Regions from separate parts of the Pseudomonas xantholysinigenes genome, predicted to be linked through region 2. Evidence: riboswitches for the same ligand, from Rfam matches in the RefSeq annotation. Region 2 holds a riboswitch; each other region holds the start of a gene.
What was found. A riboswitch is a leader RNA that binds a small molecule or an ion and turns the genes downstream of it on or off. The one in region 2 is predicted to bind cobalamin.
Positions count from the first base shown of each region.

Region 1: it holds a riboswitch for cobalamin, as region 2 does, so the genes downstream of both, cobW (cobalamin biosynthesis protein CobW) here and HU772_RS15005 (TonB-dependent receptor) in region 2, are expected to answer to the same signal.
Region 3: it holds a riboswitch for cobalamin, as region 2 does, so the genes downstream of both, HU772_RS12200 (ABC transporter ATP-binding protein) here and HU772_RS15005 (TonB-dependent receptor) in region 2, are expected to answer to the same signal.

Region 1 is NZ_CP077095.1:3,215,768-3,226,251, forward strand. Features, by position in the region: gene cobN (cobaltochelatase subunit CobN) at 1-2,230, opposite strand, end outside; gene cobW (cobalamin biosynthesis protein CobW) at 2,234-3,301, opposite strand; cobalamin riboswitch at 3,402-3,581, opposite strand; cobalamin riboswitch at 3,642-3,810, shown strand; gene HU772_RS14240 (CbtB domain-containing protein) at 3,913-4,098, shown strand; gene HU772_RS14245 (CbtA family protein) at 4,109-4,801, shown strand; gene HU772_RS14250 (cobalamin biosynthesis protein) at 4,819-5,211, shown strand; gene cobM (precorrin-4 C(11)-methyltransferase) at 5,241-5,993, shown strand; gene HU772_RS14260 (DUF1272 domain-containing protein) at 6,057-6,299, shown strand; gene HU772_RS14265 (response regulator transcription factor) at 6,473-7,087, shown strand; gene HU772_RS14270 (transporter substrate-binding domain-containing protein) at 7,091-10,372, shown strand; gene HU772_RS25285 (methyl-accepting chemotaxis protein) at 10,347-10,484, opposite strand, start outside.
Region 2 is NZ_CP077095.1:3,377,161-3,387,644, reverse strand. Features, by position in the region: gene HU772_RS15005 (TonB-dependent receptor) at 719-2,839, opposite strand; cobalamin riboswitch at 2,950-3,154, opposite strand; gene HU772_RS15000 (GNAT family N-acetyltransferase) at 3,297-3,866, opposite strand; gene HU772_RS14995 (carboxymuconolactone decarboxylase family protein) at 3,945-4,289, opposite strand; gene lpxO (lipid A hydroxylase LpxO) at 4,432-5,331, opposite strand; gene thpR (RNA 2',3'-cyclic phosphodiesterase) at 5,547-6,092, shown strand; gene HU772_RS14980 (ABC-F family ATP-binding cassette domain-containing protein) at 6,056-7,483, opposite strand; gene HU772_RS14975 (NAD(P)H-dependent oxidoreductase) at 7,580-8,179, opposite strand; gene HU772_RS14970 (TetR/AcrR family transcriptional regulator) at 8,272-8,868, shown strand; gene HU772_RS14965 (zinc-binding dehydrogenase) at 9,069-10,052, opposite strand; gene HU772_RS14960 (SDR family NAD(P)-dependent oxidoreductase) at 10,337-10,484, opposite strand, start outside.
Region 3 is NZ_CP077095.1:2,720,083-2,730,566, reverse strand. Features, by position in the region: gene HU772_RS12240 (dihydroorotase) at 1-421, opposite strand, end outside; gene HU772_RS12235 (gamma carbonic anhydrase family protein) at 424-984, opposite strand; gene HU772_RS12230 (GNAT family N-acetyltransferase) at 1,178-1,687, shown strand; gene HU772_RS12225 (MFS transporter) at 1,753-3,381, shown strand; gene HU772_RS12220 (HlyD family secretion protein) at 3,378-4,520, shown strand; gene HU772_RS12215 (hypothetical protein) at 4,532-5,605, shown strand; gene ppk2 (polyphosphate kinase 2) at 5,607-6,428, opposite strand; gene HU772_RS12205 (SEN1982 family lipoprotein) at 6,653-7,282, shown strand; cobalamin riboswitch at 7,353-7,534, shown strand; gene HU772_RS12200 (ABC transporter ATP-binding protein) at 7,659-8,429, shown strand; gene HU772_RS12195 (ABC transporter substrate-binding protein) at 8,426-9,388, shown strand; gene HU772_RS12190 (FecCD family ABC transporter permease) at 9,385-10,410, shown strand.

The DNA of each region.
Region 1 (10,484 bases), 160 kb from region 2:
AATCCAGCGGATCGAAGCCCAGCTCAAGCGCCTTGGCCAGGACACGAATCAAGCTGGCATTACCGCCCTTGCCATCGCCCCGGGCCACCCGCAGCAATGCCAGCAGCGTATCGTCGCGCAAGCGCCCGGCAGGCGACTGGCCGAACACATGCAGGCCATCGCGGATCTGCGATTCCTTGAGGTCGCACAGGTAGGTATCCAGGCGCGGCAGCCACACGGCCGCATCGTCCAGCTGGCCTTCGAGCTGCAATTCGCGGTCGATGTGGTTGCGCTTGAGCAGCTCGAGAATGTCCCGTTGCAGCTCCTGGGCCCGGCGCGGATCAAGCAGCTGGGCTTCGTAGTATTCGTCGGCCAGCTGTTCCAGGTGGCGCAGTGGGCCGTAGCTCTCGGCGCGGGTCAGCGGCGGCATCAGGTGGTCGATGATCACCGCCTGGGTGCGACGCTTGGCCTGGGCGCCTTCGCCTGGGTCGTTGACGATGAACGGGTAGATGTTCGGCAGCGGTCCGAGCAGCGCATCCGGCCAGCACTCGGCGGACAGCCCCACGCCCTTGCCCGGCAGCCACTCCAGGTTGCCGTGCTTGCCGACATGGATCAGCGCATCGGCGGCATAGCCGTTGCGCAGCCAGAAATGGAACGCCAGGTAGCCGTGCGGCGGTACCAGGTCCGGGTCGTGGTACACCGCGCTGTGATCCACCTGATAACCGCGGGCCGGCTGGATGCCGACGAAGGTCAGGCCATAGCGCAAGCCGGCGATCATCATCCGCCCGCTGCGGAACATCGGGTCTTGTTCGGGTGCCCCCCAACGCGCCAGCACGGCACGCTGGTTGGCCTCGGGCAGCGCGGCGAAGGCCGCCTGGTAGTCGGCCAGACTCAGGCTCTGGGCACAGGGGCGTTGATCGAGGTGGTCGAGGTCGTTGGTCACCCCGCCCAGCAGTTGATGAATGAGCGCGGTGCCGCTGTCCGGCAGCCCAGCCACCGGATAGCCCTGCTCCTGCATCGCCTTGAGGATATTCAACGCGGCGCCAGGGGTATCCAGGCCGACCCCGTTGCCGATGCGCCCGTCACGGGTCGGGTAGTTGGCCAGCACCAGCGCCACGCGCTTTTCCTGGTTGTCCAGGCGCGCCAGCGTCACCCAGCGCCGCGCCAGTTCGGCGACGAAGTCCATGCGCTCGGGGTGGGCGCGGTAACAGACCACGTCGGACTGGCTGCGCTCGCTGCGCCAGGCCAGGTCCTTGAAACTCACCGGGCGCGTGATGATGCGCCCGTCCAGCTCGGGCAAGGCGATGTGCATGGCCAGGTCGCGCGCGCCCAGGCCCTGCTCGCTCTGCTCCCAACCGGGCTGGTTGTCCTGGGCGCAGATGGCCTGCAACACCGGCACGTCGCGACGCAGCGGCCTCAGGTTGGGTTGCTCGGGGCTGGACAGGGCAAAGCCGGTGGTGTTGATCACCACCTCGGCCTGCACCTCATCGAGCCAGGCTTCGACCTGCCCCAGGCAGGCGCTCTCCTTGAGGCTGGCCACGGCGATCGGCAACGGATTGAGCCCGCACGCTTGCAAGCGCTGGCAGAACACATCGATGAACGCCGTGTTGGCCGCCTGCAGGTGCGAGCGGTAGAACAGCAGCGGTGCCACCGGGTACTCGGGGTTCCACTCGCCGTACCAATCCTGCAACTGGGCACTGGGCCGTGACGGGTGATAGACCGCCGTGCGCGGCAGCGGCTGGGGCTCTTCCCAGGCGTAGTCACGCCCCAGCCATTGACTGGCCAGGCAGTTGAACAGGTTGATCGCGTTGGCCTTGCCGCCTTGGCGCAGGTAGTGCCACAGGCGTTCTGCCTGGGCACCACGCACCGTGCCCAGATCGGTGAGTTCCGGGTCCGGGCGGTCGTCGCCCGGCACCAGGATCAGCTGCACGCCACGACTGGCTAGCGCCACCAGTTGTTCTACGCCATAGCGCCAGTAGCCGACGCCGCCGTGCAGCGACACCAGGATCACCTTGGCATGGCGCAGCACCTGGTCGACATACAGGTCGACCGAGGCGTGGTTCTGCACCTGCATAGGGTTGGCCAGGCGTACGCTGGGAAAATCGTTTGGCAACTGCTCGGCGGTTTCGGCGAGCAGTGCCAGGTGGGAGTCGCCGCTGCAGAGAATCACCAGCTCGGCGGGGGTCTGGCCAAGGTCGGCGATGCTGTCGTCCGGCACGAAGCCGCCGGGCTGGGTCCGCAGCAGGTGCATGGGTCAGGCGCCCAGGGCCTGGCGCAGGCGCGCTTCCAGTTGCACGGCGTCGAGGTCCTGACCGATCAGCACCAGGCGGGTGATGCGCGGCTCGTCGCTGCGCCAGGCGCGGTCGAAGTGCTTGTCGAAACGCGTGCCCACGCCCTGGATCAGCAGGCGCATCGGCTTGCCGGGAATGGCGGCAAAACCCTTGGCGCGCAGGATGCCGAATTCGCCGACCAGCTGGGTCAGGGCATCGAGCAGCAGGCTTTCGTCGGCCTCGGGCAGATCGATGGAGATCGAGTCGAAGGCATCATGATCGTGATCGTCGTGATCATCGCCGTCGTGGTGCGAATCGTGGTGGGTGCGGCGACCGTCGATATGCGCCTCGGATTCGGCCCCCACGCCCAGCAGCACGTCGAGCGGCAGGCGGCCACTGCTGGCCTCGATCACCTTGACCGCCGGCGGCAGTTCCTCGGCCACCTCGGCACGCACCTTGGCCAGGCCGGCGGCGTCGATCAGGTCGGCCTTGTTCAGCACCACCAGGTCGGCGCTGGCCAACTGGTCGGCGAACAGCTCGTGCAGCGGCGACTCGTGATCCAGGTTGGGGTCGAGCTTGCGCTGCGCGTCGACCTGGTCCGGGTAGGCGGCGAAGGTGCCAGCGGCCACGGCCGGGCTATCGACCACGGTGATCACCGCATCGACGGTGCAGGCGTTGCGGATTTCCGGCCATTGGAAGGCCTGCACCAAAGGCTTGGGCAGGGCCAGGCCGCTGGTTTCGATCAGGATATGGTCGAGGTCGCCACGGCGCGCCACCAACTCACGCATCACCGGGAAGAACTCTTCCTGCACGGTGCAGCACAGGCAGCCGTTGGCCAGCTCGAAGACTCGGCCGAGCGCCTCTTCCTCGGTGCAGCCGATGCTGCACTGCTTGAGGATCTCGCCGTCGATGCCCAGCTCGCCGAATTCATTGACGATCACCGCGATACGGCGGCCTTGGGCGTTGTCGAGCATGTGGCGGAGCAAGGTGGTCTTGCCCGAGCCGAGGAAGCCGGTGACGATGGTGACGGGGAGCTTGGCCAGTGTTTTCATGTCGCGTTGCCCTTGGCGGCTATGGCGCGGGCATGCGGGACGGCGGCCGCGGCCATGCTGGCCGGGCGCGTTCGCCACCGGATCACCCCGCCCGGTTGAAAGTCGAAAACGTCGCGAGGCAGGTCTCCTGGCTTGCACCCGTCCGGCGCCTTCCCGCGCGCCTGCGCAGTGGCCTGTGCCGAACCTTTCAGTGCTTACAGTTGCGGGGGCAGCCGCGGCTTGTACCGCGTTCCCGTCTTAGCTCAGGCCAGGCCTGAGAACCTCGAAGCGGCAAGGCTACGCATCCACCCGACAGCGGTCAACCGCCGCCGCGATTGACGCCGGCTACGCCCCGTGATTTGCTAGCGCACTGCCCTCAGGTGCCCCATTGGGGTGAAACGGGAAACCGGTGCGTCGCGCGGCCTTGGAACCAAGCCCCGACAAAGCCGGTGCTGCCCCCGCAACGGTAAGCGACCGGAGCCCTGCTCCGCCTCGCCAGCCCGGAGACCGGCCTGTGGTGCTCGATGAACAACCCCGCGGTGGGCGGGTGCTGTCGCTTGCCCTGGGCCCTCCGCGCCCGGGGGCGTCGCGCTTGCCCGTTGCCCAAAACAAAAGCAGCAGAGGAACGCGTCATGCCCATCACCAGTGCCAAACACAGCCTCGCCACCCCCGTCAGCCTCAGCCAGCGCATGCTCGTCGCCGTGGGTGCCAGCCTGCTGGGCCTGTGCCTGGTGTACTTCGCGGGCTTCTCGCACATCGAAGCGGTGCACAACGCCGCCCACGACACCCGCCACAGCGCCGCCTTCCCCTGCCACTGAGTACGCCCGCATGATTACGCGCATCGCCCGCACCGCGGGTTTCAGCGGGCTGCTGGCCGCCCTGCTGCTGACCCTGCTGCAAAGTTTCTGGGTCGCCCCGCTGATTCTCCAGGCGGAAACCTTCGAGAACGCCGGCCCAGTCGCCGAACATCACGAACACGACGAGGCCCCCGGCCACAGCCATGAGCACAGTGCCGAGGCCTGGGCGCCGGAAGATGGCTGGCAGCGCGTGCTGTCGACCACCGGCGGCAACCTGGTGGTGGCAGTCGGCTTCGCCCTGATCCTCGCCGCGTTGTACAGCCTGCGCGAGCCAGGCCGTACCGCCACGGGTGCGCTGTGGGGCCTGGCTGGCTTCGCGGTGTTCTGCCTGGCGCCGACTCTGGGCCTGCCTCCCGAGCTACCCGGGACCGCGGCCGCCGACCTCGGCCAGCGCCAGACCTGGTGGATCGGCACCGCAGCCGCCACGGCAGCCGGCCTGGCCTTGCTGGTGTTTGGCCGGCATTGGCTGCTCAAGGCCCTGGGTGTGGTCTTGCTGGTAGCCCCCCATGTGGTCGGCGCACCGCAGCCTGCGGTGCATGAAAGCCTCGCGCCGGAAGCCCTGGCCACTCAGTTCAAGATCGCTTCGTGGCTGACCAACGCCGCGTTCTGGCTGGCCCTGAGCCTGCTCAGCGCCTGGCTGTTCCGCCGCGCCCGCCAGGCCTGATGCACGAGCTCAGCCAAGTGCCCGCGCTGTACGCGGGCTTCGGCTGTCGCCGTGGCTGCCCCGTCGAGACCCTGGCGGTGCTGTTGCGCAGAACCCTGGCCAACCATGCCCTGCCCCATTCGGCCCTGCGCGCCATCGCCAGCATCGACACCAAGGCCCGCGAGCCGGGCCTGCTGGCCCTGGCCGAGCGACTCGGCGTGCCCTTCGTCTGTTTCGACGCCACGCACCTGCTCGCCTTCGAACCCTTGCTCAGCCAACGCTCGGCCATCGCCTTTGCCCAGACCGGTTGCTGGGGCGTGGCCGAAAGCGCCGCGCTGGCCCTGGCCTCGCGCGCGTCGTCGCAACCCAGGCTGCAGGTACCACGGCAAGTCCTTGCCGGCGCTACCCTGGCACTGGCGTTCGGCGGATAATCCGCCTTCATTATCTGCAAGGAGCCGCCATGACGGTCTACTTCATCGGCGCCGGCCCCGGCGATCCGGAACTGATCACGGTCAAGGGCCAGCGCCTGATTCGCCAGTGTCCGGTCATCATCTACGCAGGCTCCCTGGTCCCGCCGGCGGTACTCGAAGGCCATAGCGCACGGACAGTGCTCAACAGCGCGGAACTGCACCTGGAGCAGATCATCGACGCCATGCGCCAGGCCCATGCCGAGGGCCTGGACGTGGCCCGAGTGCACAGTGGCGATCCCAGCCTGTATGGCGCCATCGGCGAACAGATTCGTCATTTGCGGGCACTGGGCATCGACTACCAGATCATCCCTGGGGTCACCGCCACCGCCGCCAGCGCCGCACTGCTAGGCTGCGAACTAACCCTGCCGGACGTCGCCCAGACCGTCATCCTTACCCGCTACGGCGACAGCTCGCCGATGCCGCCCGGCGAACAACTGGCCGACCTGGCCCGGCACGGCAGCACCTTGGCCATCCACCTGGGGGTCAAGCACCTGCCAAGGATCGTCGATGAACTGCTGCCGCACTATGGAGCCACTTGTCCGATCGCGGTGGTGCACCGCGCCACCTGGCCGGACCAGGACTGGGTCAGCGCAACCCTGGCTGACATCGTCGAACGGGTCGCGGAAAAAGGCTTTCGCCGCACCGCGCTGATCCTGGTAGGCCATGTGCTGGGCGATGCGCCGTTCTCCGAGTCGGCGCTGTACCGCGCCGGGCACGCGCACCTGTACCGCCAAGGCCACTGAGGCGATTGCCGCCGGGGCGGCGGCGTTGCACACTGCACACACCCCGCCAACGGAATGCCTGCCATACTCGAACTACGCCCCAACTGCGAATGCTGCGACCGCGATCTACCGGCAGAAAGCCCGGATGCGCTGATCTGCTCCTTCGAGTGCACCTTCTGCCGCACCTGCAACGGCCGCCACTTCCAGGGGCAGTGCCCCAATTGTGGCGGGCAACTGGTGGCTCGCCCTACCCGCACAGGCAATGCCTTGCTCAACAACCCGGCGGCTACCCAGCGGGTCAACAAGCCACACACTGTTTGCACCTGACATGAATTTGTAGGAATTTTCAACAAGCACACGAAGGTTTTTCAACAGGCCTATACTCGCCTATTACCAAGGCTCCTGATTGTCCGTAAGGTGCGCGCAGCCCAGTTGGCCCACCGCCTTGCGTATGCAATAGAACGCAGGATGCGGGCTGCACTTTGACAGGAGTTCCCCAAATGACATCCGTGTTGCTGGTTGATGACCACCACATTGTTCGATTGGCCGTACGCATGCTGCTTGAACGTGAACGCTTCACCGTCGTGGGTGAGACCGGCAGCGGTAAGGAGGCCGCGCGCCTGGCCAGGGAAACCAAGGCCGAAGTGGTCATCCTCGATATCGGCCTGCCCGACCTCGATGGCATGGAGGTGATCAAGCGCCTCAAGCTACTGGAGCCCGCGCCGAGGATCATGGCCCTCACCGGCCAACCTGCCGACCTATACGTGCGCCGTTGCATGGACGCAGGCATCTCTGCGTTCGTCAACAAGGATGAAGACCTCGATGCCTTGGTGTTCGCCCTCAAGGCCTTGGTCAAAGGCTACTCGACCTTTCCACAGATGGCGCTCAACAGCAATACGCTGGAGAGCGAAAGCGAGCGCCTGCGGCTTTTGTCCAATCGCGAGATGGAGGTACTGCGCCGCCTCAGCGGCGGCCAGTCCAACAAATTCATCGGCGAGCAGATGAACCTCAGCGCCAAGACCATCAGCACCTACCGCGGCCGCATCATGGAGAAGCTCAAAGTCGAGTCGTTGGTGGAAATGGTCGACCTGGCCAAACGTAACCACGTGGTCTGAGCGATGACCGGGCGCACACTGCTGTGCCTGTTGCTGGCCCTGTTGTCGCCATTGCCCGCCACTGCCGAGGTACAAAGCGAAAACCGCCAACTGTTGGCACGGGCATTGAGCGCAGCGTCACCATTGCAACTCGACGACGCGGATCGCCGCTGGCTCGAAATGCGCGCCGGCCTGGTACTGGGCAGCTCGCGCCCCGACTATCCACCGTTCGACATCAACACCAGCCAGGCCGACTACGAGGGCCTGAGTGCCGACTACGCAGGGCTGATTGGCGAGCAACTGGGGGTACCGATCAAAGTCCGGCGCTATGCCAGCCGGGCCTTGGCGCTGACGGCACTACGCGCCGGCGAGATCGACCTGCTCGGCACCTCCAACGCTTTCGAGGCCAACGATGCAGGGCTGACCCTGAGCCAGCCGTATGCCGACGACCTGCCGGTGATCGCCTCGCGCCACGCGCGCGCAGGGTACGAAGACAGCAACCTGGCCGGCCTGCAACTGGCGATGGTCGACCATTACCTGCCCATGCAGACCGTGCAACAGCTGTTTCCCCAGGCGCAGTTGCGCCTCTACCGTTCGACCCTGGCCGGTATCGCGGCCGTGGCCCTTGGCCAAGCGGATGCCTACCTGGGGGACGCCATCAGCACCGATTACGTGATCGCCAAGGGGTACCAGGGGTTCGTCAAGGTCGATCAGTTCGTCAAGGCCCCCGCCAGTACCTTCGCGTTCGCCGTGTCCCGTGACAACCCACGCCTGCTGAAACTGGTAAACCTTGCCCTGGGCCGAATCGCCGACAGCGAGCGCCTGAATATCCTGCGCCGCTGGACCAGTGGCAGCACTAGCATCCTGCTCGACCGCCGCCTGGCCGCGCTGACGCCGGAGGAGCGCGCCTGGATCGAGCAGCACCGCCAGGTCAAGGTCATGATCAATACCACCCTGGCGCCATTGAGCTTTACCGACAGCCAGCAGCAACCCCGTGGCATCGCCCTCGACCTGCTGGAGCGCATCAGCCTGCGCACCGGCCTGCAATTCCAGATCGTCGAGTCCGAATCCTTCCAGGACATGGTCGAACAGACCGCTCGCGGCCAGGTCGACATGATCGGCGCCATCGGCTACGGCATCCACCGCGCCCTGCGCCTGCGCTACAGCCGCCCCTACATGATCAGTCCGCGGGTACTGGTCACCCGGCAAAACGCACCACCACTGATTGGCGACCACCCCCTGAGCGGCTTGCGGGTGGCACTGCTGCGCGGATCACCGCTGCGTGATGGCCTGGAGCGCCAGGCCATCGGCATCCGTGTGGTGGAAGTGGAGAACCCGCTGCAACTGATGGAGGCGGTAGCCAACGGCGATGCCGACGTGGCGATCAGCTCGCACATCAACGCCGCCTACTTCATCAACCAGGTGTTCAAAGGCCGCCTCAAGATCGCCGGGCTGCAAGGCGACGAGCCGGCACTGGCGGCGTTCGCCGTGAGCCCGGGGCAGCCGCAACTGCAGGCGATCCTTGACAAGGCCCTGCTGAGCATCCCACCGGATGAGCTGGAACAGTTGGTCAATCGCTGGCGCACCAATGCCGTGGTCAGCGACAGCCCCTGGGCCAACTACCGCACCCTGGCCTTGCAAGTGCTGGTGCTGGCCGCCTTGCTGCTGGCCGGCGTGGTGTTCTGGAACACCTACCTGCGCAAACTGATTCACCAACGCACCGAAGCCCAACGTGCCCTGCAGGAACAGTTAGCGCTCAGCCGCGGCCTGCTGGAACAATTGCGTCAGGCCAAGGACGACGCCGAACGAGCCAGCCAGGCGAAAAGCACGTTTCTGGCGGTCATGAGCCATGAAATACGCACGCCGATGAATGCGGTCATCGGTTTGCTCGAACTCGCCCTGGAAGACAGCCACCACGGACGCAGCGACAGTCACGCCCTGAAAACCGCCCACGACTCGGCGCTTGGCCTGCTCGACCTTATCGGCGATATCCTCGACATCTCCCGCATCGAGTCTGGTCATATGACCTTGCAGCCACAACCCGTGGATCTGCTCGAACTCATTCGCTCGACGTTGCGGGTGTTCGAAGGCAATGCGCGCGCCAAGGGTCTGCCGCTGCGCGCCGTCCTGCCCGAGACGCCCTGCTGGGTGCGGGCCGACACCTTGCGACTCAAGCAAGTGCTGTCCAACCTGATCAGCAATGCCATCAAGTTCACCGACCAGGGCCAGGTCGAGGTGACGCTCTGCGTCACACCACTCGACACACAACAACTGAGGGTCACACTGCAGGTCCGCGACAGCGGCATGGGCATCAGCGCCGCCAACCAGGCACGCCTGTTCAACGCCTTCGCCCAGGCCGATGGCCGTCAAGCTCGCCAGGGCGCAGGGCTGGGCCTGGTGATCAGCCGCGAACTGTGCGAGTTGATGGGCGGGCAGTTGACGCTGCAAAGCCTCGAAGGCCTCGGCACCCAGGTCGAAGTCCAGCTCACCTTGCCATCCAGCGCCGCGCCCAGCGACGAGTCCGCGCCAGGCCTTCCCTCGCAGACTACCGTCGGGCCGCTGCAAGTCCTGGTGGTCGATGACTATCCAGCCAACCTGCTGTTGCTCGAGAAACAACTGAACTCGTTGGGACATCAGGTCGTGCTGGCCGACCAAGGCGAGGCCGCCCTGGCACTGTGGCAGGCCAGCCGGTTCGATATAGTGCTCACCGATTGCAGCATGCCGGTGATGGACGGTCATCAACTGACCTTGCGTATTCGCGCCCTGGAACAGCAAGGCTCGCAGCCCGCCTGTCGCATCATCGGCATCACCGCCAATGCCCAGGCTGAAGAGCGCCAGCGCTGCCTGGACAGTGGCATGGACGACTGTCTGTTCAAGCCGGTCAGCCTGCAGGCGCTGAGAAGCGTCCTGGCACAGCTCCACCAGGGCACCCAGGCGCCATCCCTCCCCGAGCCACGCGCCTCAGGCTTCGACCTGGAGCAACTGCGTCACCTGACCCAGGACGACGAGCAGTTGATCATACGCCTGCTGGAACAGCTGGCGGCCAGCAATGCCGAAGACCTGCGGGCCTTGCGTGCGCTGGGCGAAACGCCGTCGGCCGAAGCCCTGGGCCCGGTCGTGCACCGGATCAAGGGCGGCGCCAAAATGCTCAAGGTCAGGACCCTGGTGCAGGATTGCGAAGCCCTGGAGCAGGCTATCGCCCACCACCAGCCGTACAGCTCGTTGCTCGAGCGCCTGCATGCCAGCCTGGACACTCTCGAGCGGGAGTTACGCCAGGGCCTCAGTGCAATTGCAGGGTCGAACTGATTTGGCTGATGGCGTCCACCACGTGCCGTGAACCCTGCTGGATTTCCATGATCACCGTACCGGCCTCGTTGGCCAGCTCCACCCCCAGTCCGGTACGGGTCAGGCTCGACTG
Region 2 (10,484 bases):
ATTTACAGGTGGCATCAGCTGTGAAAGCAATCCCGCCAAGCGCTCGAGGCATCTGTTAAAGCTAGCGCGGTCGCTGTGGGAGCGGCTTCAGCCGCGAACACCGGCATAGCCGGTGCCAGGCACCGCGTCGCTTGCTTCGCGGGTAAACCCGCTCCCACAGGTGTGGTGCATGCCATGAAACCAGCGCGGTCGCTGTGGGAGCGGCTTCAGCCGCGAACACCGGCGCAGCCGGTGCCAGGCACCGCGTCGCTTGGTTCGCGGGTAAACCCGCTCCCACAGGTGTGGTGCATGCCTTGAGGTCGGCGCGGTCGCTGTGGGAGCGGCTTCAGCCGCGAACACCGGCAAAGCCGGTGCCAGGCACCGCGTCGCTTGGTTCGCGGGTAAGCCCGCTCCCACAGGTGTGGTGCATGCCATGAAACCGGCGCAGCCGGTGCCAGGCACCGCGTCGCTTGGTTCGCGGGTAAACCCGCTCCCACAGGTGTAGCGCATGGCTTGATGCCGGCGCGGTCCCTGTGGGAGCGGCTTCAGCCGCGAACACCGGCGTAGCCGGTGCCAGGCACCGCGTCGCTTGGTTCGCGGGTAAGCCCGCTCCCACAGGTGTGGTGCATGCCATGAAACCGGCGCGGTTGCTGTGGGAGCGGCTTCAGCCGCGAACACCGGCGTAGCTGGTGCCAGGTTTGCCTGCAATATCGCATGGCGAGGGTTCGAGGCCGTGGCCTTAGAAGCTGTAGTCCAGCGTGGCGAAATACGACCGCGGCGCGCCCAGCAACCATTGCTCGCCGCTGTAGCTGGACTGGGCGTACTGGCGGTCGAACAGATTGTTCAGTTGCAGGCCCAGGCGCACATCGGGCAGCACTTGCCAGCCGAGGTTGGCGTCGACCACGGTGTAGCCCGGTACCTGGGCGTCGTTGGCGGCACTGGTGTAGCGTGCGTCCACATAGCGCAGGCCGATGCCGGCGTCGACCGCCTGGCCGAAGCCTTTGCTCAACCACAGGTTGGCGGTTCGGTGCGGGACATCTTGCGGGCGATTGCCGGCTCGGTCGTAGACAACGCCACCGCTGCGTTGCAGGAAATCATCGTACTTGGCCCGCACCAACGCGGCGTTGGCCGACACCTGCCACTGGTTGCCCAATGCCAATTCCAGGCTCGCTTCGAGCCCATCGGAAGTCTGCTGGCCGGCTTGCTGGCTGCGCTTGGAGACCACGTCATAGACCGGCAACTTCTTCTTGACGATGTGGTACGCCGCCAGCGTCCACTCGCCACGTCCGTCCCAGAAGCGCTGTTTCAAGCCCAGTTCGGTCTGCTTGGCTTCGGTCAGTTCCAGGCGGTCTTCCGGTCGCAGGGTCAGCAGGTCGCCGACGCCGTCCTCGCTGGTGGAGTACTGGCCGTACAACGACAGATCGTCGGTGGCCGCGAACACCAGCCCAGCGCGCCAGTTACCGCCGCGCAGGCTGCGGTCGTTGCGGGTGCCGTCGACGAGGTTGTCGCGATCGATATGGTTCTGGTCGCGGCGCACGCCGGTCACCAACGACAGGCGCTCGGTGAGTTGCGTTCGGTTTTCGGCGAAAAGCGCAAAGGTGCTGGTTTTGGACAGCATCTGCGGGCGCAGCGGCGAGCCACTGTGGAAACCGCCGGGGGTGGGCTGCCAAGGGTCGAGTGGGTCACTGCCGTCGTCGTTGTAGGGCGAGTTGCTGTCGACATTGAAGCGAATCTTGTTGTACTCCGCCCCGACCACGGTCTTGCTGGCCAGGCCGAACAGCGCGTGATCGAAGGTGAAGCTCTGGCGGTCGCCGATCTGTTCCTGGTTGTGCTTGATTTCCAGGAAGCTGGCGCGCCCGACCAACCCGCTGTCGGCATCCCAGGCGTACTCCTCGGCATTGCGCCAGTGGCGGCGGCTCTTGATGTAGTACAGCTGGTTGCTGGCGCTGAGGCTGTCGTTGATCTGCCAGTCGCTGTTCAGCCGCGTCCACTCGTCGTGGTAGCGCTGCTGGTCGTTGCTGACGTTGTAGTTCTTCTTGCGCAGGCTGCCGCGCAGGTGGCCGTCGATCAGTGGGGTGCCGTAGTAGTTGGCCGGCTGCGCGTCGCCGCGCTCGTGGGACAAGGTGAAGCTCAGGTCGTCGGTGGCGTCGAAACGCAGCGCGGCCGACAGCGCCAGGCTGCGCGAGTCGGTGCGGTCGACCCAGCCGTTGCTGGCCTGCTGGTTGAGGGTGAGCCGGTAGCTCAGGCGTTCGCTCAGGCTGCCACCGCTGTCCAGGCCCAGCTGCTGGCGGTCCCAGGAACCGTAGCCCAGGCGCAGGTGGTTGCGGATGTCGCCGTCGAAAGGCTTTTTCGGGATCACGTTGACCACCGCGCCAGTGGCGCCTTCGCCATATAGCACCGAAGCCGGGCCGCGGATTACATCGATGCGCTCGACCATCCACGGGTCGACCGGGTAGGTCAGGGTGCCGGCGCCGGCGTACAGGCGCGAGCCATCGAACAGGGTCATCACCGAGCTCTGGCCGCTGAAGCCGCGGGCCGACAGGCCGGTGCCACCGTCGCCCGGCGTGCCGATGAAGGTGATGCCCGGTGAGCGGGTCACGGCATCCTGCACGGTCTGGTTGTTGCGCCCGAGGATCTGCGCTTCGCTCAGCGTGCTGGTGCTGGCCGGTGTTTCCAGGGCGCTGAGGTTCAGGCGCGAGCCGGCCTGGGTTGGGGTGGCCAGGTCGACCACCTGCGGGTCGCGGTTGTCGGTGATCGCCGTGGAGGGCAGGGTGAGGCTACCGGGCTGTTCATCGGCCAGGGCCGGGATCGAGACGGCGAGGCACGCCGCCAGGGTGTGAAGCTTGTTGAATCGGGACATGTCGTTCCACTGCTGCAGGAATGAATGGATCCCGGTGGAAGAACACGCAAAGGCGAACCGCGTAGGCAGGCGCGCACGCGGATACCGGCCTGCGCCCGCCCACCGCGGGTTGCCAAGTGAAGCCTCAGGCCGGTCTCCGGGCTTGCGAGGGTCGTGAAGCCTTCACCTTCCCATGCCGAGGCACAGTGGTCTGTCGAAGGGTTCGCTCGCTTACCGTTGCGGGGGCAGCGCCGGACTTGTCGTGGGGACGACTCACCGGCTTCCCGTTTCACCTTGCGCGCGGCGGCGCAGGGCACCTGAAACTGGCGCGCATCTGACCATCGAAGCGCCAGGGAGTCAATCGTTTGAGTGAATGGCGCCTCTGTGACTCATACCATGCGCTGCCCCTGTGGCAGCGGATTGATCGGGGCGTCGAACCGCCACGAAGCAGGCAATGCGGTGCCATGTGCTGTGTCGATCAGCGACCGCGCCGACGCGACACCCGCGCCTCGATGTTCTTGCGGCCAATCAGCAGTGGCGGTTTTTCCACCACCGGTTCGTCGGCCAGCCACTTGTACATCACCAGGCAGTCCACCAGGCCCAGTTCGGCATGGCGATAGGCCTTGGGCAAGCGCCCGACGGTGTCGAAGCCAAGCTTGTGCCACAGCGCCACGGCCACTTCGTTGGTCGCCACCACCGAGTTGAACTGCAGGGCCAGGAAGCCCTCCTGGCGGGCGAGTTTCTGCGAGTGCTCGCACATCAACCGGGCCACGCCGCGACCTCGGGCAGATTCGCCGACCATGTAGCCGCAGTTGCCCACATGCGCGCCGGGGCCGCCGGCATTGGCCTTGAGAAAGTACGAGCCGAGCAGTTCGCCGTCTTCCTCGGCCACCAGCGTGCGCAGCGGTGTTTCCAGCCACAGCGCGCGGGCGCGCTCGAGGTCGAGCCCGGGGTCGAAGGCGTAGGTCTGGCGGGCCTGGACAATGGCCTGGAAGGTGGGCCAGAAGCGTTGGAAATCTTCCGGGGTCATGGGGCGGATCTGGATCATGGCGGTTCCTGCGGGTACTGAGCCGCTCAGTCTGGGCGGCGCGGCGCCGCCGCGCAAGGGCGGCGACGCCTGGCCGGGTCAGGCGCCGGACTTGCCCACGGCATCCAGGGCCCGGGCCGAGTAGACCAGCGCGGCGCCAGCGTTCATCGCCACCGCCACGCCCAGGGCCTCGGCGATTTCCTCGCGGGTGGCGCCGTGCTTGACCGCCTGCTGCGAATGCACGGCGATGCAGCCGTCGCAGCGGGTGGTGACAGCCACGGCCAGGGAGATCAGTTCGCGGGTCTTGGCATCGAGGTGGTTGGTCTTGGCGCCGGCACCGCTGGCGGTCATGTAACCGGCCACGGTATCGGGAGAAAGGTGCTTGAGATCGCCGATGCCGGCCATCAACTGCTTACGGTAGGCGTCCCAGTCCATCATGCTCATCGTGTTCACCTTGTCAGGTTGGCAACAGGAGCTTTCAGGCTAGTCGAAAGTGGGCTGTTCGGGAGGCGGGACAGGGGCGACGCGAAGGTCGCCGGCAAGGCCGGCTCCTACGCGCGGGTAGGAGCCGGTTTGCGCAGGGCGATCAGATGTAGATGAAGACCAGTACCAGCGCCGCGACCACGGCCCACTTTTCCAGGTAGTAGCGGGTGCGGTTGCGCTTTTTCATGGCCTTGCCGCGTTCACGAATCTTGTAGATGCGGGTGAACAGGCGGTTGATGCCGCCGGTCTTGTCGCTGGCGTCGTTGGGCGCGGCGGCGGCGGCCATGACGTTGCGGCTGAACCAGCGGTTGAAGGCGCTCGCCCAGCGGTACTTGAGCGGGCGCTCGACGTCGCAGAACAGGATGATGCGGTTGTGCTCGGTGGTGTTGGCCGCGTAGTGGATGTAGGTCTCGTCGAACACCACGCCTTCGCCGTCGCGCCAGGAGTACTTCTCTCCGTCGACGTCGATGTAGCAGCCGTCATCGTTGGGGGTATCCAGGCCCAGGTGGTAGCGGTAGGAGCCGGCGTATGGGTCGCGGTGGCGCACCAGCTTGGCGCCTGGCGGCAGGGTAGCGAACATCGCCGCCTTGACCGAGCCGATGCCTTGCAGCAGTTCAGTGGTGCGCGGGCACAGGGTCATCGCCGAAGGGTGGCTCTCGCCGTACCACTTCAGGTAGAAGCGCTTCCAGCCGGTCTTGAAGAACGAGTTGAAGCCGACATCGTCGTAGTTGTCGGATTTCTTGATTTCACCGGCTTGCAGCAGCTGTTGGCCTTCGGCGCGGATTTCCTGCCAGTGGTCCTGCAGCACCTTCAGCTCGGGGAACGCTTCCACGGGCAGGTACGGTTTGGCCGGGTGCTTGGAGAACAGGTAGAGGAAGGCGTTGACCGGCGCCAGGAAGCTGGAGTGGTCGCCCAGCTGGCGGGTCAGTTTGTGGCGAACCCGACCGCGCAGGTGAACATAGGCGATCGAGAGTACGAAGATCAGTACGAGTGCAATTTTCATGGACGTTTACTTGTCGAAAAATGGCCATGCGCCATGGCGTAAGCCCGCCAGCATAAACAATCGTGGGCCGGGTTTGTACCTATTGTTACGACAAATCCACACGACTTAGGTGGGATGGCCTACGGGTTGCGTAAACGATTCAACAGCCCTTGCAGGCTTTTCCCATGGCCAGGGCGCTACACTCGACCCTTCGATCCGCAGCCAAGGAGCAGGACATGGTCCAGGACACACGCCCGAGCGGGGCGCCCTTCAAACGCCTGTTCTTCGCCTTGCCGGTCGTAGATGCCCAGTGCCGGGCCCTGGCGCAATGGCGGCGGAGCTTGAGCCTGCGCAGCGGCAGGCCGGTGCCGGCGGAGAACTTCCATGTCACCCTGGTGTCTCTGGGCGATGTCGATGCGGGGCAGGTCTCGTCGATCTGCGCCGCGGTCGACCGGTTGACACTGCCGCAGGCGCCACTGCGGCTGGTGCTGGACCGCATGCAGGTGTGGCCGCGTGCCGATGCGCTGGTGCTGGAGCCCGAGCAGGCGCCCGTCGCCTTGCGTCAGTTGGTGTATGCCCTGCACCAGGCGTTGTTGCCGCTCGGTATCGCGGCGCCGACCCGCGAGTACCGGCCACACCTGACCCTGTCGCGGGATTTTCGCGGCCAGTTGCCGGAAGCCGGTGAGGCACCGGAGTTCTTCCTGACGGCGCGGCACTTCACCCTGTACGAGTCGCGCAAGGGCCGCTACTGGCCCTTGGCCGAGTGGCCCCTGGCGCAGTGAAAGCGGCGGCTGATATCCAGCCCGTCGAGGAAGTCTTCGTCATGGGAAATCACCAGTAGCGCATTGGGGTAGTGGGCGAGCACCTCCAGCACGTGGCGACGGGTACGCAGGTCGAGATTGTTGGTCGGCTCGTCGAGGATCAGCAACTGCGGCGGACGCGCCGCGATGCAGGCCAGCGCCAGGCGTGCCTTCTCGCCACCGGACAACGCCTGCACCGGGGTGTGCACCGCGTGCGCCTGGCGAAACAGAAAGCTCGCCAGGTGCGCGCGCAGTTGTTCCTGTGACCAGGTAGGCACGTGCCGGGCCAAGGCTTCGAGGACGCTGGCGTTGGCCGGCAGGGTGGCATAGTGCTGGTCGAGGTAGCCGATGGTGTCGGGGGCCGGTGTCAGCCACTCGCCCAGGCGCCACACGGCGGGGTCGCCGAGCACGGCCCGGGCCAGGGTCGATTTGCCGCTGCCGTTGGCACCGGTCAGGGCCAGGCGTTCGCCACCGGCCAACTGCAGGTCTATGCCGCTGAGCACCGCCATGTCGCCGTGGCCGATGCTGCCATTGCGCACCTGGACCAGCAGCCGCGACGATTGCGCGGTCGCCGGCAGGTGGAAATGCGGAACGATCACGGGCTCCGGGCGCAACTCGGCCAGTTGCCCGCTCAGTTCGCGCTGCTGTTGCAGGATCTGCCCCTGCTTGCGACCAGCGGTGGTGTTGCCGCGGCCCAGTTTGGTCGGCGAACGCACGGTCGCCCACTTGCGGTTTTCGATGGATTTCGCCCCGCGTTTGCGGGCGTTGGCGGCCCGCGCCTGCTCTTGCATCAGTGCGTCGTGGCTGTCATCGCGGGCGCGCCGCAGTTCGGCGATGCGTTTGCTGAGCCCGGCGCGTTGCTGCTCGCGTTCGGCCATATAGTTTGCGTAGCTGCCGGTGAAGACCTCCAGGTGGCCCTGGTGCAAGTGCCACAGGGTGTCGCAGGTCTGGTTCATCAGCGCGACGTCATGGCTGACCAGCACCAGGGTACCGGGGAAATGCTCGAGCATGCGTGACAGCGAGCGACGGTTGTCGGCGTCCAGGTGGTTGGTCGGTTCGTCGAGCAGCAGCAGGTCAGGCCCCAGGGCCAGGGCCTGGCTCAGCGCCTGGTTGACCCGCTGGCCGCCGCTGAGCGACGACTCGGCGTCCAGCACTTGCGGCACATGGCCGATGCGCAGGCCACCGTGGCGTTCGATGCGGCCCTCGCTGGGCGCCAGGCTGCCGTGCAGCAGGCGCAGCAAGGACGACTTGCCGCTGCCGTTGTCACCGATGATGGCGATACGTTGCCCCCATTCGACACGGGCATCGATGGCACTGAAACAGGGCATGCCGGCGTGGTGGAGGCTGATGCCGTGCAGTTCGATCATGGCCATGGGCGCGCGGGCCTCCTTGCCCGAGTGATGAAAGTTGCGACCATGGTAGCCATTCGCTGTGCCGATGCGCATCCATCGGTGGATGAGCAGGTCGGCTCAGGCTGCGTTGTGACGGTTGTCGAACAGTGCCAGGCCAAGGCCCCTGGCTTGTTCGAGCAGCGCCTCGGCGTGCGCGCCTTCGCTGTCGGCGAGCAGGGTCGAACTGAGCACCTGGGCCCCGCAGTAGTCGAAGATGCCATGGTCGATCTGTACCCGCATGGCCTCGGCGTAGCCGTGACGGGCGAAGGTGGTGGCGTCGGCGCCGGCCAGGCCGACCAGGTGCACGGTCATGCCGCGCAGGCGTTTGCGCGTGCTGCCGTCGGCGGCCTGGTCGAAGGCCCAGCCATTGCTGAATACCCGCTCGACCCAGCCCTTGAGCAGGGCCGGCAGCGACCACCAGTAGATGGGGTAGACCAGCAGCAGGGTATCGGCGCGCTCGATGCGCGCTTGCTCGGCCAGCACATCGGCCGGTGGCTTGCCCTGGCGCCGGTGTACGGCATGGTCGGCCAGGCTGAAGCGTGGGTCGAAGCCTTCGCTGGCCAGGTCGGCGAATTCGCTGGTATGGCCGCTGGCGTGCAAGCCGGCGGCGATCTGCCGGGCAAGGGCGTGGGTGAGGGAGGCGGGGTCGTGATGGCCGATGACGATCAAGGCATGCATGGTGGATCTCCGGAAACGGGGTGCGGGAGAGCTGCGAGCGCTATATACTCACAGTAAGTTACCCTTGGTAAGTTACTTTTGGTAGGTAATCAATGTCAAGCGAGCACAAACCTGTGGCGCGTAAACGCCTGTCGCGCGACGAGCGCCGCCGGCAATTGCTGGATGTGGCCTGGCAACTGGTCCGTGAAGAGGGTACCGATGCCCTGAGCCTAGGGCGTCTGGCCGAGCAGGCCGGGGTGACCAAGCCGGTGGTGTATGACCATTTCGAAACCCGTACCGGGCTGCTGGTGGCGTTGTACCAGGAGTACGACGCACGCCAGACGGCGATGCTCGAGCAGGCCCTGGCGGGTTGTGCCGCCGACTTGGCGGGGCGCGCCTGGGTGATTGCCGAGGCTTATGTGGATTGCGTGACCACCCAGGGGCGGGAGATCCCCGGGGTGAGCGCGGCGTTGGCCGGGTCCCCGGAGATGGAGGCGCTCAAGCGCGGCTATGAAGGGCCGTTCATGGACAAGTGCCGACAGGCCCTGGCGCCATTCGCCCCGCAGGGTGAGATCGGCGTGGCCGGGCTCTGGGTATTGGTCGGGGCGGCGGATGCGCTGTCACTGGCGGCGGCGTCCGGCGAACTAGGCGCGCAAGCGGCCAAGCAGGAGTTGCAGGCGACCATCGTGGCGATGGTGCTGCGCCAGTAAGTGTTGGGGGTGGCGGGACACCTGCGCCCTTTGGGCTGCGCTGTCGCATACAGCACTGCCCCCTGTAGGAGCGGCCTTGTGTCGCGAAAGGGCTGCGTAGCGGCCCCGGCAATCTCGATAATGGCTCGGTATCCGGGGCTGCTACGCAGCCCTTTCGCGACACAAGGCCGCTCCTACAGGAGGAGCGACCGGCCCCAGCCTTACAACCGCGTCACCCACTTGCCGACACGGCTGCCGTCCTTGAGCTGACGCAACGCCACAGGCAGCGTTTCGAAGGCGAAGTCCCGGCGCGCCGGCGCCAGCAGCCGGCCATCGGCGACCGCCTGCAACAACCGCTCACCCTCGGCTTTCAGTACCTGACGGTCACGCAGGCGACCATGGGCATGCACGCTGTTGAGGGCCACTTCATGCAGCGAGATCGCGCTGCTGAAGGCCGGCAGCGGCGCCTGTTCCTGACGGTCCTGGATGCACACCAGATGGCCGTTGTAGCCCAGCAGGTGGGCCAGGCTGGCTGCGTGGGCAGCGCTGACGGTGTCGAACAGGGCATGCAAGGGGCGCTCGCCCAGTGCATGGCGCAGCTCCCCTTGCCAATCACCTGACTGGTAGTCGAACACCTCGGCCACGCCCAGCTCGCGCAGATGGGCATGGTGCTTGGGCGCGGCGGTGGCCCATACCTGCAAGCCACGCTGCAGCGCCAGCTGGACCAGGTAGTACGCCACCGCGCCGCCCGCGCCGATCACCAGCACATCGCGCGAGGCGCCCTCGGCCACTTTGGCCAGCGCTTGCCAGGCGGTCAGCGCCGGGCATGGCACGGTCGCTGCGGCAGCGATGTCGAGGTTGGCGGGTATGTGCATCACCAGGTTGGCGTCGAGCAGGCAGTGCTCGGCGAAGCTGCCATCGCGCGACAGTGATTGGTGGTAGGCAACGCGGCCACCCAGCGGCAGGTCGACACCGTCACCGACGGCGACCACGATTCCGGCGCCGTCGACACCGGGCACGGTGCCCTGGCGCCAGTCGGCGTGGCCCCATTCGCAGATCTTCCAGTCCACCGGGTTGAGGGCGATGGCCTGGTTGGCCACCAGTACCTGGCCGGGGCCGGGCATGGGCAGGGGTTTGCGGATCAATTGCAGGCCGTCGAGGCCAGCACCCGGGGTCCAGCCCCAGGCTTGATGGTCATTGGGCATGGTGGGTCCTTGTGGCAGGGAATGGCGGGGAGGCTAGCGCGCTAGGGGCGGGGAGAAACAGTGCGTCTGCTGCCAAGGTGTCTTGAATAAAAGTCAGCAATGCCTGGGAGCGGCATCGCCCGCTCCCAGGCATCCTCAGATCCAGCCCTTTCGCGGCACAAGGCCGCTCCTACAGGACGGCGCGATCACCTGTAGAAGCGGCCTTGTGCCGCGAAAGGGTCGCAAAGCGACCCCGGCAAATCCAAGTCGGACGTCAATTCACAGCACCTTGAAAGGGCTGACCCTCAGATCGCCATGCTGTCGACCACGCCGCCGTCGACCCGCAGGGCCGCGCCGGTGGTGGCGGAGGCATAGGGCGAGGCCAGGTACACCACCAAGTGGGCCACTTCGTCGACTTCGGCGGCGCGCTGGATGATCGAACTTGGGCGGGCG
Region 3 (10,484 bases), 660 kb from region 2:
CGCGCGGGTCGAGTGCGGCGATGGTGTCGAGGTTGTCGTGGCTGACGCCGAAATGGAAACCGTAGTTGGCCCGCGAGCCTGCGGCCGCGCGCCGTTGCTTGTCGGCCAAGGCCTCGAGGGTCAGGGTCGCGGGCTGGGTGTTGGGCATGTCCATGAAGCTGGTGATGCCACCTGCCACGGCCGCCCGCGACTCGCTGGCGATACTGCCCTTGTGCGGCGCGCCTGGTTCACGGAAATGCACCTGGTCGTCGATCATCCCCGGCAGCAGCCAGGCACCGGCGGCATCGAGTTCCAGCGTCGCCCGGGTGTTGTCGAGGCTGCCGGCGATCCGCTCGATGCGGCCGTGGCGCACCAACAGGTCTGCTTCGAACTCGCGGCCTTCATTGACCAGCCGGGCGTTGCGCACCAATAGGCTGTCCATGATCAGAACTCGTTCTGCAGGGCCTTGTAGCCCTGGACCAGATCGATGTTGGTGCGCGCCACGTCCTCGGAGAATTCCGAGGCCGACACACTCACCGGAGGGTAGCTGGCTAGGTCGGTGTGCGGGCCGATGTGCTCGGTGGGCGGCACGTAGAAGCGCGGTGGCAGGTCACGGCCATCGACCACCGAGTTGTGCCGGACCACGCTGCCGTCGCCGACCTTGCAATTGAACAGCACGCTGTTGAAACCGATGAACACCCGGTCGCCGACCTCGCACGGGCCATGCACGATGGAGCGATGGGCGATCGAGCTGTACTGGCCGATGCGTACCGCGGCGCCGGACTTGGAATGGATCACCACGCCATCCTGGATATTGGAGTTGGCGCCGATCACGATCGGCTGCATGTCGCCGCTGGCGTCCACCTCGTCGGCGCGGATCACCGCGTAAGGGCCGACGAACACATTGTCATGGATGATCACCTTGCCGCAGATGATGGCGGTGTGGTCGATGTAGGCGGACTCGGCGATTTCGGGGAGGTGGCCGGAGGGGTTCTTGCGGATCACGGGGGCGGTCCTGGGGAGGGAGGAAAGGTCTAAATGTTACGTTATAACAATGTCATTGCAACACCTTTGCAGAAGGATCTGGCAAACTCGGCCTTTTGCAGGAGCCGGCATGGCCGGTGCCATTCACCCTGTTGCCTGGTTCGCCAGCAAGCTGGCTCCTACCGTCGAGTTTCACAACCGCCAGGCCTTTACCATGCACATCCGTCCCACCCTCGCCCGCGACGTCTCCCTGCTGCCCGCTGTCGAGCGCTCCGCCGCCCAGGCCTTTCGGCAGTTGCCGTCGCTGGCCTGGCTGGCCGACAGCGAAGTCATGACCGAGGCCGACCACCTGGCATTCGCCATCGCCGGCACCAGTTGGGTCGCGGTGGATGCACACGACCACCCGGCAGGCTTTCTCTGTGCAACGGTCGCCGCCGACGCCCTGCACATCAACGAACTGTCGGTAAGCCACCAGGCCCAGGGCCAAGGCCTGGGCCGACGCCTGCTCGACCAGGCGACCCAGGCCGCCCGCCAACGCGGCCTGGCTTGGCTGACCCTGACCACCTTCGCCGACGTGCCGTGGAACGCCCCGTTCTACCAGCGCTATGGCTTTATCTCGCAGCCCGTCGCCAACCTCGACCCACGCCTGTTGGCCGTGCTGGCCGAGGAGCGCGCCCACGGCCTGGAAAACCGCTGCGCAATGCGCTTGTCACTTACCCTGTAAGCCACGGTTTCCAAGGCCCCCACCACTCACGTACAGTCAGCTGACCTGCGGTAACGGACAACCCGATGGACAAATACGCCCCTCGTCAGTGGCAGCCCCACGAAAAACCCAGCCTGCCCGGCTCGCCGTCGACGCCCCTGCACGCGCCGGCCAAGCGCCTGGCGTTCGGCGTGGTCGGCCTGCTGGTGGCCATCACCGGCGGCCTGGGCAACGCGCTGGTGGTGGCCAACTTGCCGTTCCTGCAAGGGGCCTTGGGTGCCACCAGCGCAGAGATGGCCTGGCTGCCGGCCGCGTTCGTGATGACCAACGTGTCGATGAACCTGCTGCTGGTGAAATTCCGCCAGCAGTTCGGCCTGCGCGCCTTTACCGAAGTATTCCTGGTGCTCTACGCCCTGGTCACCTTCGCTCACCTGTTCGTCAACGACCTCAATTCGGCCATCGCCGTGCGCGCCGCCCATGGCATGGTCGGTGCCGCGCTCAGCTCGCTGGGGCTGTACTACATGATCCAGGCTTTCCCCGCCCAGTGGCGGCTCAAGGCCATGGTGCTGGGGCTGGGCGCCTCGCAGTTGGCGGTGCCGTTGGCGCGGATTTTCTCCGAGGACTTGCTGCAGATCGCCGAATGGCGCGGGCTGTACCTGTTCGAGTTGGGCCTGGCGCTGGCCGCGCTGGGTTGCGTGCTGTTGCTCAAGCTGCCCCCCGGCGACCGCTTCAAGACCTTCGAACCCCTGGACTTCCTGACCTTCTCGCTGATGGCCAGTGGCACCGCCCTGCTCTGCGCGGCGCTGTCGCTCGGGCGCATCGACTGGTGGCTGGACGCGCCCTGGATCGGCGTGGCGCTGGCGGGCGCCATTGCCTTGATCTTCTCGGGCCTGGCCATCGAGCACAACCGCAGCAACCCGTTGCTGATGACCCGCTGGCTGGGCAGCGGCGCGATCGTCCGCCTGGCCCTGTGCGTGATCCTGATCCGCATGGTCACCTCCGAGCAATCCACCGGCGCGGTGGGTTTTCTGCAGGCGCTGAACATGGGCAGCGAGCAGATGCGCACGCTGTACGCGATCATGCTGCTGGGCGCCATCGCCGGGCTTGCCACCAGCGCCCTGACCATCAACCCCAACCACCTGGTCCTGCCGCTGTTCATCTCGTTGGCGGCGATGGCCGCAGGCGCCTTCATGGACAGCAGCTCGAGCAACCTCACCCGTCCGGCGCAGATGTACCTGAGCCAGTTCCTGCTGGCCTTCGGCAGTACGTTCTTCTTCGGCCCGTCGATGGCCCTGGGCATCGGCCATGTGCGGGCCAATCCGCGCAACCTGGTGAGTTTCTCGGTGCTGTTCGGTATCTGCAACAACCTCGGCGGGCTGATCGGCTCGGCGCTGCTGGGCACCTTCCAGACCCTGCGCGAGAAATTCCATTCCAGCACCCTGGTCGACCAGCTCAGCGCCCTTGAGCCGTTGGTCGGCGCGCGGGTCCAGGGTGGCGGCGCCAGTTATGCCGGGGTGATCGTCGACCCGGCGCAGCGCAACGAAGTGGGCATGCGCCTGCTGGCCAACGCCGCGACCCGCGAGGCCAACGTGCTGGCCTACAACGATGTGTTCATGCTGATCGGGGTGATCGCTATCCTGACCATGATCTGGATCTTCATTCGCAGCCTTTACCTGCGCTACCTCAACGCCACCAGCGGTGCCTCGACCCGATGACCCAGGAAACGCCAACCACTACCACCACCGCTATCGCCGAGACCCCCGAGGGCAGCGTGCCGCCCAGCCAGCCGAGCGATGCCGTGCGCACCCGGCGAGTGCGCCTGCTGTCGTCGCTGAGCTTCGCCACCGTGGCCCTGGCCGGCATCCTGCTGGTGCTCTACGCCTGGCGCCTGCCGCCATTCAGCAGCGCCATCGAAAGCACCGAGAACGCCCTGGTGCGCGGCCAGGTGACCATCATCGGCCCGCAGCTGGGGGGCTACATTGTCGAGGTGCCGGTACACGACTTCCAGTTCGTCAAGCAAGGCGACCTGCTGGTACGCCTGGACGACCGCATCTACACCCAGCGCCTGGCCCAGTCCATCGCCCAGCTCAAGCAACAGCAGGCGGCGCTGGCCAACAACCTGCAGCAGCGCAACAGCGCCGAAGCCACCATCGCCCAGCGCCAGGCCGCCATCAGCGACGCCACGGCCCAGGCCGCCAAGGCCCGCGCCGATCTGCAGCGTAACCAGGCGCTGGTCAGCGATGGGTCGGTGTCGCGCCGCGAACTTGACCTGAGCCGCGCCAGCCATGCCGCCGCCATCGCCAGCGTGGCCCAAGCCAAGGCTGCGCTGGAAATCGCCCGCCAGGACCGCGAGACGGTGATCGTCAATCGCGCGGCCCTCGAAGCTTCGGTGGAAAACGCCAAGGCAGCCGTCGAGCTAGCCCGCATCGACCTGGACAACACCCGGGTCAAGGCCCCGCGCGACGGCCAGCTGGGCCAGATCGGCACCCGCCTGGGTGCCTACGTCAACCCCGGCGCGCAGCTGATGGCGCTGGTGCCAGACACCCTGTGGGTGATCGCCAACATGAAGGAGACGCAGATGGCCAACGTGCGCATCGGCCAGCCGGCGACCTTCACCGTCGACGCGCTCAACCACCTCAAGCTGCGCGGCCATGTGCAACAGATCTCGCCGGCCACCGGCTCCGAATTCGCCCTGCTGCAAAGCGACAACGCCACCGGCAACTTCGTCAAGATCGCCCAGCGCATTCCGGTGCGCATCCTCGTCGACACCGACCAGGCCGATGCCCGACGCCTGCGGCCGGGCATGTCGGTGGTGGTGAGCATCGATACTCGTCCAACCGTCGTTGACAAATAAGGACCATCCGCATGACCGTCATTGCTTCCTACAACCCTGCCGGCTGCGCCATCGTCATCGCCGATACGCTCATCAACGGGCCAGTGGGAGAAGCGGGACCGCCTCAGACCGTATTGCCAACCCTGGGCAACGTTTCCAATTTTTTTTCAGGCAGCTGGGCAATCAACAAGTCCTCGCAAAAGGTCTGCATCATCACTGACTACTGTGCGCTGGCATGGGCAGACAGCCAGCTACAGGCCAGGCACTTCATCACACGCTTGCGCAGGTTGTCCGGCAGAATCCGCATTACCCGGGACGTCATGAAAAAGCTGTTCGACAAGCTTGGCACACACGAACTGCAGCTTGCCGGCGCCATCCTTGAAGAAGACCAACTGCATACTTTCAGCATTGGTTGCGAGCAGTTCGAGTGCCCCATCCTCGGCGAGGTGCACTGCGGTGGATCTGGCGCCTCGGTCGTGCATGACTTCGCGCCGATCATGCAGAGCATTGCCCCAGCGCCGCCTGGCGAAGATGAAATCTCGGCCTATGCGGCCTCCATAGCCTTGACCCAGGTCGCCCATCTGCTAAATGCGGAGTTCAGGAAGGGCGACAGCGCTGACAGCCTGCTCGAGTTCTTTGGCGGCGGGTATGAAATGGCCGTGTTCTACGATGGCCGCTTCCATAAGCTCAGCGCGAACTTCGTGTTCCTGGATATCAGCATCAACCCGATGTCGAGAACTCTGCGGGTCGGCAATCCCAAACTGATCATCGCGCAAACCTACTGCGGCGACACCCTCAAGTACGAAGCCATCGTGCCCAAGAGCGCTGAAGAGGACGAGGTCACACGCCACGACCACATCGAAATTCCGCCTTTTGCCCACCCCTCGGCGCGCAAGGGCGATCCGTCGATGCAGGAAGACATCAACTGGGGGTGTTTCGTTTTCGTCGACAACTTCAAGCACGGCGGCGCTGCATTGGCCTCGATCATCGTTCGCTCGCAAACGCCGCCCATCGAGTACCGTGTCACCGATGGCCAGCTGACGTTTGAATATTCCGAGTCTGCCGGCCGCCAGATCAGCGCATACATCAACGCCCACTACCTATGATTCAAAACCGCTCGGCGACCATCTTGAACGGGTAAGGCTGGGCCTTGTACTTGCCGATCTTGCCGCGCTTGGGCAGCGCCACCTGGTGTTCGTGGCTGAGGTCCTTGTAGGGGATCTGCTGCAGCAGATGGCTGATGATGTTCAACCGCGCCTTGCGCTTGTCTTCCGAGCGGGCCATGTACCAAGGCGCCCAGGACGAGTCGGAGGCCGCGAACATGTCGTCGCGGGCGCGGGTGTAGTCGTCCCAGCGGGTGTACGACTTGACGTCCATCGGCGACAGCTTCCACAGCTTGCGCCCGTCGTTGATACGGTCCTGCAGGCGGCGGGTCTGCTCCTGGGCGCTGACTTCAAGCCAGTACTTGATGAGGATGATCCCCGACTCGACCATCATCCGCTCGAACATCGGCACCACGGTGAGGAACTTGCGCGCCTGCTCGTCGCTGCAGAACCCCATGACCCGCTCGACCCCGGCGCGGTTGTACCAACTGCGATCGAAGATCACCACCTCGCCGGCCGCCGGCAGGTGGGTCAGGTAGCGCTGGGCGTACATTTGGGTCTTTTCCCGCTCGGTCGGTGCTGGCAGCGCCACCACGCGGAACACCCGTGGGCTGACCCGCTCGGTGATGGCCTTGATCGTGCCGCCTTTGCCAGCGCCATCGCGGCCCTCGAAGACGATGCACACCTTGAGCCCCTTGGCGACCACCCACTGCTGCAGCTTCACCAGCTCGGTGTGCAGGCGCTTGAGCTCGGCGTCATAGGGCTTGCGCCCGAGTTTTTCCGCGGCGCTGTCCCGCTTGCGTTTGCTGCCGGCGTTCTTGGCCATCGCATGCTCCTCCCCGTCAGGCCCCGACGACGCGGGGCGGATCAGAGCAGTATGGATGAGCATGGGCAAATTGCCGGGCAGTCACCGGTGGCGCGCCGGGCACCAACTGCCAACCGCCGCACAAGCCCGTCGATATGTCGTCTTGCCACGATTGCGGACGCTCTGCCGCGCGGGTTCTAATCCCAGCGCCCTACCCGTGATCGGCAATTCAAGGAAGCCCTACGATGGACAGGAAGCTCATTGCCCCGGCCCTGCTGGCGAGCCTGGTCGGCTGCTCGGACGGCCAGCAGCCCAGCGAAGCCGAGCTGCGCCAGGCGGCCCAGGCCTACCTCGACACCCAGTACCCCTACTGCTTCGTGATCAGCGCCTTTCCCACCCGCACCCGCGACTTCGATGTCGAGGGCACCAACAAGGCCTTGCATGCCCTGGCCCAGGTCGGCGTGGTCAGTGAACGCGAGATCAGCCGCACCGAAGTCCCCGAGCGCCTGTGGCAACCGGCGCGCACCGACATCTACTACGCCTACGACCTCACCGACGAGGGCCGCCGCTACTATAAGGCCGATGCTCGCCAGGGCAAGACCGGGAACATCGGCGGCCTGTGCTTCGGCAAGGCCGAGGTCACCGCCATCAAGGGCTTCAGCGTGCCCGGCGAACAGCAGGGGCGCCGGCAAACGCAGGTCACCTACAGTTACCGGATCAACGAGCTGCCAGCCTGGGCCGCCGACAGCGCGATCCAGGCCGGGATCACCGGCCTCGACCAGGCGCTTGCCAGTGCCAGCAAGCCCCTGGAAGAAACCCGCGCTATGGTGCTCACCGCGCAAGGCTGGGTCCACGAGCGGCTGCTGGCCAATTGAACCTGCGCAGACGCCCCTGAACCTCGGCGCATTGACTCACCCCGGCATAAATGCTCAGATGCGCCCCTGCTTTCAGGTGTCCCAGGCCGCAGCGCCTGGGGTTAAACGGGAAGCCGGTGCCTCGCCCCTGGCGGGAAGTCCGGCGCTGCCCCCGCAACGGTAAGCGAGCCAGGCATTCGACAGACCACTGTGCCCCGAGCATGGGAAGGTGAATGCCCGACGACCCTCGCAAGCCCGGAGACCGGCCTGATTCGCCCATGGCCATTCCCGCGGAGGGCGGGTGCGCTGAGTGTGCCAGGCGCCCTGCCGCCTGCGCGGCTGCCAGCCACCGTCACCGTCGGGTTCATTCCTCCCGTCCTGGTGTCTGTTCATGCCTGTGCCCCTCCTGCGCCTCGAACACCTGCACTGGTCGCCGTCCCCCGGCGCGCCCGACCTGCTGGCAGCGATCGACCTCGAGGTGCGCCCCGGTGAATTCGTCGGCCTGATCGGCCCCAATGGCAGTGGCAAGACCAGCCTGCTGCGCTGCGCCTATCGTTTCAGCCGGCCACGCAGCGGCCGGGTATTGCTCGACGGCGAGGATATCTGGCGGCATCCACCGCGCTGGCTGGCCCGGCGCGTGGCGGTGATGCTCCAGGAGTTTCCCGAAGACTTCGGCCTGAGCGTGCGCGATGTCGTCGCCATGGGCCGCACCCCGCACCTGGGCTGGCTCGACGGCGATGGCCCTGGCGCACCAGTGGACGCTGCCATGCGCCAGTTGAACCTGCTGCAACGCGCCACGCAGGCGTTCGCCAGCTTGTCCGGCGGCGAGAAGCAGCGTGTGCTGCTGGCCCGGGCGCTGGCCCAGCAGCCGCGCCTGCTGATTCTCGACGAACCCACCAACCACCTCGACCCACGCCATCAACTGGCATTGCTGCAGCACCTGCGCGGTAGTGGCCTGGGCCTGTTGGCCAGCTTCCATGACCTCAACCTGGCCGCGGCCTTCTGCGATCGGCTGTACCTGATCGAGCAGGGTCGCCTGGTCAACCACGGCACGCCCGCCGAGGTCCTGACCGAACAGTGCCTGGCCGAGGTATTTGGCGTTCACGCCCTGGTCGACCGGCATCCCATTGGCGATCACCCACGCATTACCTGGATCCGTCACGCATGAAACCCTGGCTTGTTTTACTGCTCGCCTGCCTGCCCCTGTGCACCATGGCGGACAGCTTCCCCGTGACCGTGCGCAGTTGCGACCGCGCAGTCACCTTCACCCAACCACCGCAGCGGGCGGTGAGCCACGATGTCAACCTGACCGGCATGCTCCTGGCCCTTGGGCTGCGCGAACGCATGGTCGGCTACAGCGGCATCAGCGGCTGGAAAAGCCTCGACCCGGCACTGCGCGAGGCGTTGCATGGCCTACCGGAGCTGGCGCCGCGCTACCCTTCGGTGGAGAACCTGCTGGACGTCGACGCCGACTTGCTGTTCGCCGGCTGGAGCTATGGCATGCAGGTGGGCGGGCCGCTCACGCCGCAGCGCCTGGCGCCGTTCGGCATCCCGGTTTACGAGTTGAGCGAATCCTGCTCGCGGATCATGCCCTGGCACCCGGCGAGTCTCGAGGACCTCTACACCGACCTGGGCAACCTCGGGCGGATCTTCGGCGTCAGCGCGCGGGCCGATACGCTGATCGCCGCGTTGCGCCAGCGTGTCGCGCGCGTCAGCGCTGCGATGGCCTCGGTACAGACCAGGCCGCGGGTATTTCTCTACGACAGCGGCGAGGATCGCCCCACCACCTCCGGCAGCCTGGGCATGCCCCAGGCGCTGATCGACAGCGCCGGCGGGCGCAATGTCATGGCCGACGTGCAGGCCAGCTGGACCGAGGTCAGCTGGGAAAGCGTGGTTGAACGCGATCCGCAGGTCATCGTCATCGTCGACTACGGGCCGACCTCGTGGCAGCAGAAACGTGACTACCTACTCCAGCACCCGGCACTGGGCGCAGTCACGGCGATTCGCGAGCGGCGTTTCGTGGTGCTGTCGTACCTGCAGGTGACACCGTCGGTGGAAAACGCCGCCGCCATCGAAACACTCGCCCGGGCATTGCAGCCACAGCAGTTTGCCGGAGCGCAGCCATGAATCCGCTGCGCCAACCCACGGCCTATCGCCTGTTGCTTCTGGCCCTGAGCGCCGCGTTGCTGGGCTCGTGCCTGTTGTCGCTGGGGTTCGGCGCGGCCCAGGTGCCGGCCGCCAAGGTGCTGGAAATCGTCCTGCAGCAACTGGGCCTGGCCCAGGCGGCGGACCTCGGCCGCGGCCAGGCCCAGATCGTCTGGCAGATCCGTGCGCCACGGGTGCTGCTCGGCGCCCTGGTCGGCGCCGGGTTGGCGCTGGTCGGCTGTGCCCTGCAGGCAGTGACCCGCAACCCTCTGGCCGACCCGCACCTGCTGGGGGTGAGTTCGGGGGCGGTGCTGGGCGCGGTGTTGGTGGTGCTCTACCTTGGCCCTTTCGCCGGGGTGCTGAGCTTGCCGCTGGCGGCATTTCTCGGCGCCCTGGGCTGCATGCTGCTGGTCCTTGGCGTGGCCAGCCGACGTGGGCGCCTGGACAGCGAACAGCTGCTGCTGGCCGGGGTCGCGGTGTCATTCGTGGTGATGGCGCTGGCCAACCTGCTGCTGTACACCGGTGATCCCCATGCGGCGAGCTCGGTGATGTTCTGGATGCTTGGCGGGCTGGGGCTGGCCCAGTGGTCATTGCTGTGGCTGCCGGCCTTGAGCGTGCTGGCCGGTTTCATCCTGCTGATGGTGATGGCCCGCGCGCTCAACGCCTTGATGAGCGGCGAACAGACCGCCGTGAGCCTAGGCATCGACACTCGCCGGGTACGCGCCGGCGTGTTCGTAGCCTGCGCCTTGCTGACCGGCGTGCTGGTGTCGCTGTCGGGCGCCATCGGTTTCGTCGGGCTGATGCTGCCGCATATCGCCCGCCGCCTGGTCGGCGCCGAGCATCGTCGACTGCTGCCGGCCTGCGCGCTGCTTGGGGCGCTGTTCGTGGTCTGGGTCGACCTGGCCGCGCGCACCTTGATCGCCCCGCAGGACCTGCCGATCGGTATCGCCACGGCGGCGCTGGGGGGTGGATTCTTTATCGTGTTGCTGCGCCGCCAGGGCTGAGCCTGCCATGGCTTATTGATGCGGCGGGAGCCAATAATAGCTATTCGCCATCTCGCACATCTGCCCTACATCCC